DNA from 2 places in the Streptomyces sp. NPDC003247 genome. Region 1 is predicted to be linked to the other one. Evidence: riboswitches for the same ligand, from Rfam matches in the RefSeq annotation. Region 1 holds a riboswitch; the other holds the start of a gene.
What was found. Region 1 has a riboswitch for cobalamin ahead of ACFYWQ_RS16080 (energy-coupling factor ABC transporter permease). Riboswitches for the same ligand answer to the same signal wherever they lie in the genome.
Positions count from the first base shown of each region.

Region 2: it holds a riboswitch for cobalamin, as region 1 does, so the genes downstream of both, ACFYWQ_RS14175 (ABC transporter substrate-binding protein) here and ACFYWQ_RS16080 (energy-coupling factor ABC transporter permease) in region 1, are expected to answer to the same signal.

Region 1 covers NZ_JBIAPF010000004.1:553,335-556,659, reverse strand. Annotated here, with positions in the region: gene ACFYWQ_RS16095 (energy-coupling factor ABC transporter ATP-binding protein) at 1-284, opposite strand, end outside; gene cbiQ (cobalt ECF transporter T component CbiQ) at 281-1,030, opposite strand; gene ACFYWQ_RS16085 (energy-coupling factor ABC transporter substrate-binding protein) at 1,036-1,479, opposite strand; gene ACFYWQ_RS16080 (energy-coupling factor ABC transporter permease) at 1,476-2,183, opposite strand; cobalamin riboswitch at 2,213-2,396, opposite strand; gene ACFYWQ_RS16075 (PP2C family protein-serine/threonine phosphatase) at 2,591-3,325, opposite strand, start outside.
Region 2 covers NZ_JBIAPF010000004.1:103,216-106,540, forward strand. Annotated here, with positions in the region: gene ACFYWQ_RS14170 (FecCD family ABC transporter permease) at 1-440, opposite strand, end outside; gene ACFYWQ_RS14175 (ABC transporter substrate-binding protein) at 437-1,492, opposite strand; cobalamin riboswitch at 1,548-1,761, opposite strand; gene ACFYWQ_RS14180 (YnfA family protein) at 2,151-2,486, shown strand; gene ACFYWQ_RS14185 (hypothetical protein) at 2,590-2,796, shown strand; gene ACFYWQ_RS14190 (alpha/beta hydrolase fold domain-containing protein) at 2,986-3,325, opposite strand, start outside.

The DNA.
Region 1 (3,325 bases):
AACAGCTGGTCGTCCGGGTCCTGCACCACCAGTTGGACGGTCGTCCGCAGCCCGGTCAGCCCCTTGCGGTCGTACACCACCGGCCGCCCGTCGACCGTCACCGTCCCGGCGCGCGGCCGCAGTCCGCCGCTGAGCAGCCGCATCAGGGTCGTCTTGCCGCTGCCGTTGCGGCCGAGCAGGGCGAGCGCGCGGCCCTCGCGGACCGCGAAGTCGAGGCCGTCGAGCACGGCCGGGCCGTCCTCGTACGCAAAGGAGACGCCCCGCAGGGCCACCGGCTCGCTCATGACAGGGGCCCTTCCAGGACGAGGGTGAGGGCGGCCACCGCTGCGAGGAGCGCGCAGCTCGCGGCCGTGAAGCGGACGGAGACGCGGGCCTCGGGCACCAGGACGCGCAGGGTGCCGTCGTAGCCGCGTCCGGCGAGCCCGGTCTGGAGCCGCGCCGCCCGGTCGAAGGCCCGCACGAAGGCGGTGGCGCCGAGCCCCGCCAGGGAGCGCCACTCGGCGGCCCGCGAGGTGTGCCCGAGCCGGGCCGCCTGGGCCTCCCGGATCCGCCGCACGGAGTCCAGCAGCAGGAAACTCATGCGGTACGTGACCAGGGCGACGTCCACGACCGGCGCGGGCACGCCGGCCCGCACCAGCCGCGGCAGCAGGTCGGACACCGGGGTGGTGAACGCGAACAGCAGCACGCCGAGGGAGGCTGCCGAGGTGCGCAGCATCAGCTCCCCGGCCCGCGCGGGCCCGCCGTCGGCCAGGCCCACGAAGGCGCCGGGCCCGCCCACCCGCACCAGCAGGGGCAGGGCACCGGTGACGCAGAAGCCCAGCGGCACCCGGTAGGCGCGCCACAGCCGGCGGGCCGGCACCCCCGCCGGGCCCAGCAGCAGGGCGAGCGCCGTCACCAGCACCAGGGCCGCGCCCGGCCAGGGCGGCAGGGAGATCGCGAGCAGGGTCAGCCCGAGTCCGAGTACGGCCTTGTCCACGGGGTGGCGGCGGCGCCAGCGGCTGCTGTGCGCCGCCGCGTCGATCGGCAGCACGAGGGTCAGGCCCGTCCGCGCGCGGACTCTCCGGCGCCACCGGGGGCGCCGTCCGCGGGCGCGGTCGCCTCCGCACGCCCCGAGCCGTCCGCGCCGTCGTCCGGGACCGTCCGGTGCGCGGCCCCCGGGGCGTCCGCCAGGGCCCTCGCCCGCTGTTCGCCCTGCCGCCGGCCCCGGCGCAGGCCGAAGTAGTAGGCGAGGACGCCCGCGCCCAGGGCGGCCTGGACGGCGAACAGCGCCGACTCGATCTCACCGGACGGCGGCTCGTACAGCGGGGAGAACCACGGTTCGTAGTCCGGTTCGATCTCGGTGATCGCCGTCTCCGCCTCGGCGTCGGAGCCCGCGAACGGCTCCTTCTTGCCGTCGCCCAGGCCCAGGGCCAGCGGCAGCACCGCGAGGGCGACCACCACGAGCAGCAGCAGGGCGTTGATCCTCGTGTTGCGGCTCACCGGGCCACCGCCTCCGTCCCGGTCGGCTGCGCCGTCCGCCGCCCGGTGACGAGCACGCCGAGCCGGGTCAGTTCGCCCTTGCTGGACTGCACCAGAAGGCGCATCACGAGGACGGTGAGCAGGCCCTCGCTCACCGCGAGCGGGATCTGCGTGACGGCGAAGACGGAGCCGAACGTGCCGAGCGCGCCCAGGAACCCGCTGCCCGGGTCGGGGAACGCCAGCGCCAGCTGCACGCTGGTGACGCAGTACGTCGACAGGTCGGCGACGAACGCGCCGGAGAACACCGTGACCATCAGCGGCACGCCGAACCGCCGCAGCAGCCGGTACGTGCCGTAACCGGCCCAGGGCCCGGCGATCGCCATCGAGAAGGCGTTGGCGCCGAGCGTGGTCAGCCCGCCGTGCGCGAGCAGCAGCGCCTGGAAGAGCAGGGTGATGGTGCCCAGCACCGTCATGACCGGCGGCCGGAAGAGGATCGCGCCCAGGCCGGTCCCGGTGGGATGCGAGCAACTGCCGGTCACCGAGGGCAGCTTGAGAGCGGACAGGACGAACGTGAAGGCGCCGGAGGCGCCGAGGAGGAGCGTGCTCTCCGGGTGCTCGCGCACCTCACGGCTCAGGGCGCGGACTCCGTGGACGACGAACGGCGCCGACGCGACGCCCCAGGCGACCGCGTGCGCCGGAGGAAGGAAACCCTCGGCTATGTGCATGGCTCAGCAGACCCTCTCCAGCACCTCGTGGATGGTTGACGCGCCTTGGCCGGTCTCCTGGCTGACGGGTACCACCGCCCGTGCTCCGCCTTCCCGGGTCCGAGGACCCAGTGGCTGCCCGCGAGGGCCGGAGCCGGACTTCCCGATCACAGTGGCGAGGGCCGCACCGGCATCACACCGGATTTCCCGTTCACCAAGGCGTGGTGACAGTAGTGCGCGGAACGGGGCGGTGACAAGCGGCAACGGGGGCGCGCGAACGGCGGGCGGCGGCTCACGCCCCGGCGCACAGCCGCCCAGGACACGCCGCCCGAACAGCCGCGCGCCTCCCGGCCCGAGTCCGCCGCGCACGGCGTCCGCCGCCAGCCGACGCGCCCCACGGGCCCACCGCCCCCCGCCGCTCCCCCGGATCAGCGCCCCCGCCAGTCCAGGCAGACCACCAGGGCGTCGTCCTCCGGGGTGCGTTCGCCGCGGTGGCGGGTCAGTTCGCGCAGGACGGCGTGCGGTACCTCGGCCGCGGGCAGCAGGCGGGTGGCCTGGATCGCCCGGGCGAGGGGGGCGTCGCCGTACGTCTCTCCGCCGGGGGAGGCGACCGCGTGCACGCCGTCGCTGACGAAGACGAGGCGGTCACCGGGCTCGGCGTGCACCTCCTGCTCCACGTAGTCGGTCTCCTCGAACATGCCGAGCGGCAACTGGGCGTCGAGGGGGATCCGTTCCACCCGGCCGTCGCGCAGCCTCAGCATCCGCGGGGAGCCGGCGTCCACCACCCGGGCGCGTCCCGTCGTGAGGTCGAGGTCGAGCATGAGGACGGACAGGTAGCTGCGGCCCCGGTAGTGGGCGTGCACGGCCTGGTCGGCGAGCGCCGCCTGGTCGGCCAGGGACAGCCCGGCCCGCCGGGCGTTGCGCAGCGCGGTGATGGCCAGGCCGGTCAGCAGGGACGCCTCCGTGCCCTCGCCCATGCCGTTGGTGACGTACAGCATCAGGCGGTCGGCCGTCACCGACCAGTCGTAGTTGTCGCCGAAGACCGCGTAGGCGGGCTCCAGTTGCGCGCCCAGATCGAACTCGGGGCGGCTGCACGACCGGCCCGGGAGCAGGTGCCACTGCATCTCGGCCGCCAGGGTGAGCCGGTCCTTGCGTCTCGCCTG
Region 2 (3,325 bases), 450 kb from region 1:
CCGCCGAGGCTGTGGCTCAGCAGCAGGACGAGCCCGAAGGACACCAGCGCCCCGGCGAACGCGCCCCCCGACAGGGACACCGCGCCGCCGCCCACGCCGAGCACGACCACGGCGACCGCGCCGGTGGAGGCCCCCGAGGACACCCCGAGCACGAAGGGGTCCGCGAGCGGGTTGCGCAGCAGCGACTGCATCACCGCCCCGCACAGCGCGAGTCCCGCCCCGCAGACGGCGGCGAGCATCGTGCGGGGCATGCGCAGGTTCCAGACGATGCCGTCGCGCAGCGGCGCCAGCCGGCTCTCCCCCGCCCCGAGACGGGCGGCGACCGACGCCCACACGTCCGAGGCGGAGATGTCGGCCGGGCCGATCGTCACGGCGACGGCGACCGAGGCGGCGAGGACGAGCAGGCCGCAGGCCGTCACGAGCGTGTCGCGCAGCCTCACCCGGCGAGCCCGAACGAGCGCAGTCCGGCGGCGACCTGTTCGATGCCCTCGACCGTGCGGATCGACGGGTTCATGGCCTGGCCGCTGAGCAGGATGTACCGCTTCTTCTTCACGGCGGTGAGGTTGCGGGTGGCGGCGTCGGTCTCCAGGAAGCGGATCTTGGCCTCGGCGGTCTCCGCCGTCTGCGACCTGCGGCTCAGGTCGCCCAGGACGATGACGTCGGGGTCACGGTCGGCGACCGTCTCCCAGTTGATCTGCGGCCATTCGTCGTGTGTGTCGGAGAAGGCGTTCTCCGCGCCGACGGCCCGGGTGATGGCGCCGGGGGCGCCGCAGCAGCCGGCGAGGTAGGGCGACTCGGAGTTGGCGAACCAGTACATGAGGGAGACGCCGGAGGCGTCCAGTGCGGCGGTGGCCTCGCGCACCCGTTCCTGGAGGCTCGCCACGAGCTTCTCGCCGCGCGCCTCGACGTCGAAGGCGCGGGCCAGGTCGCGTATCTCGCCGTACACGGCGTCGAGGGTGAGCGGCTCGCTGCGGGAGCCGTCGCCGCCGCTGTCGTTGTCCTTGCCCTCCGAGCAGTCGGACGGCGAGACGTAGGTGGGCACGCCCAGCTCCTCGAACTGCTCGCGCGTGGCGACGCCGCCCTTGCCGAGGGTGGAGACGAACGAGGCGGTGACGAAGTCCGGTTCGGCGTCCAGCACCTTCTCGAAGGACGGGTTGTTCTCGGCCAGCCGCGGCACGGACGCGCTGGCCTTCTCCAGTCCCTTCATCACCGGGTCGGTCCAGGTGGCGGTGCCGGCCATGCGGTCCTGGAGGCCGAGGGAGAGCAGGATCTCGGTGGTGCCCTGGTTGAGGGAGACGGCCCGCCGGGGTGCCGACTCCAGCGTGACGCGGTGCCCGCAGTCGACGATCGTGCGCGGGTAACCGGCGGTGGCCTTCTCCCCTCCTGCGGCGGATCCGCCGGAGCCTCCGCAGGCGGTGAGCAGGAGGGCGGGGGCGAGCAGGAGGGCTACGGTGCGCGGGGCGCGCGGCGGTGTGGAACGGAGCACGGGCATGCCTCGGGTGTCGGGGCTCGTACGCGGAGCCTGGCCTGCGGACGTCCGCCACGCCCTGGGGCGTGGCGGTGCCAGCAGGTCTTCGGACTCGGGTTCGTCCGCGCGGGGCGCCTTCCCGGTGCGGTGCCGCACCGGCCCGCCGGCCGGCCCGTCCCCTTCCCAGTGGCACGCGTGCCCCGCCCGTCCCCCTCACCGCTGCGCGTCAGTTCCGGATTCGCACCGGATTCCCTGGCCTCGGATGTGGCTCGACTGGCCTCGGCAGGCTATCAAGCCACCGGTACGGCCAGATCACGGCGTCGGCCGCGGGCAGGGTCCGGGAGCAGGCGTCCTCTGCGGGCACGGTCCGGGAGCAGGCGCCCGGTGCGCGGGCGGTCCGGAAGCAGGCGCCCGGTTCACGGCCAGATCACGGGCGTCGGCCACGGGCACGGGCACGGTCCGGGAGCAGGCGTCCGCTGCGGACACGGTCCGGAAGCAAGCGCCCGGTGCACAGGCAGTCCGGCGTCCGCTGCGGGCGCGGCCCCGGCACCCGGCGCGCGCGGGCGGTCCGGGACCCGGCGCGCGGGCGGTCCTGGCCCCGGCGTCCGCCGCCTGTACGGCCCGACGGCTCCTCAGGGTCGGCCGGAGATCGCGGCAGCGGCCCGGTCGATAGGGTCGCCCCATGACTGTCGCCCGTTCCGTCGCCCTGTTCGTCGTCGCCGCCCTGTTCGAGATCGGCGGGGCCTGGCTCGTCTGGCAGGGCGTCCGCGAGCACCGGGGCTGGGTCTGGGCCGGGGCGGGCGTGATCGCGCTGGGCCTGTACGGCGTCGTGGCCACCTTCCAGACCGACGAGAACTTCGGCCGCATCCTCGCCGCCTACGGCGGTGTCTTCGTCGCCGGATCGATCGCCTGGGGCATGGTCGCCGACGGCTACCGTCCCGACCGCTACGACGTCGTCGGCGCCCTGGTCTGCCTCGCCGGCATGGCCGTAATCATGTACGCGCCACGGGCGCGGTGAGCCGGCCCGCCGTCGTCGGCCGGGCGAGCCGGCGGGGGCGGTGCCGCCGCGGCTCGCGCCGGACGCACGTGTGTCACCGGCCGCCGTGGGGTCGGATGTGCGGGTGCGGGGTGACCAGGCCGCTCTGGTAGGCGATGACGACGAACTGGGCGCGGTCGCGGGCGTGGAGTCGATGCCGGGCATGAAGGACGTGCCGTCGTCGGAGGCGGCGGGTGCCGTGGCGGCGCCCGCCCCGACGGCGCAGAGCAGCACCGCCCACAACAACGTCACGAGCCGGCGCCGCCGGAAGGCGGTCCGGCCCCACCGGTAGAGCGAGGTGGCCACGGGAAACGGATCTCCAGATCTGGTGTCGGGTGGACGACCAGCCTGGCGTGGCGGGGGGCGCCGGGGCATCGTGCCGGTGCGGGCACTGTGGCCTGGTGGCAGGGCACGAGCCGGCGCGCCCGGGTCCTCCCGCAGGAGGAGGACCCGGTACTCCCCGGGGACGACGGCGGGCCCGTCAGCCGGAGAGGAAGCTCGCGAAGAAGTCGAGCGACCGGTCGACCTCCTTGAGGGAGGGGCCGCGGTTCAGGTGGCCGTGCGTCATGCCCGCCGCGAGGTACGTCCGGACCGGGACACCGCGCTCGTCCAGTTGCCGGGCGAGGAGTTCGCCGGACGGCCGGAGGTCGTCGAACTCGGAGAGGACGACACCGGTCGGGGGCAGGTCGTCCAGGTTCGCCGCCCCGGGCATCGCGTCCGCCGGCAGGTCGGTCAGGCGGCCGACGTAGTTGCGCACCATGCCCTCGATCGACTCGGTGGTGAACCGCAGGAGCGACGGCAGTTCCCGCATCGCCGCCGCC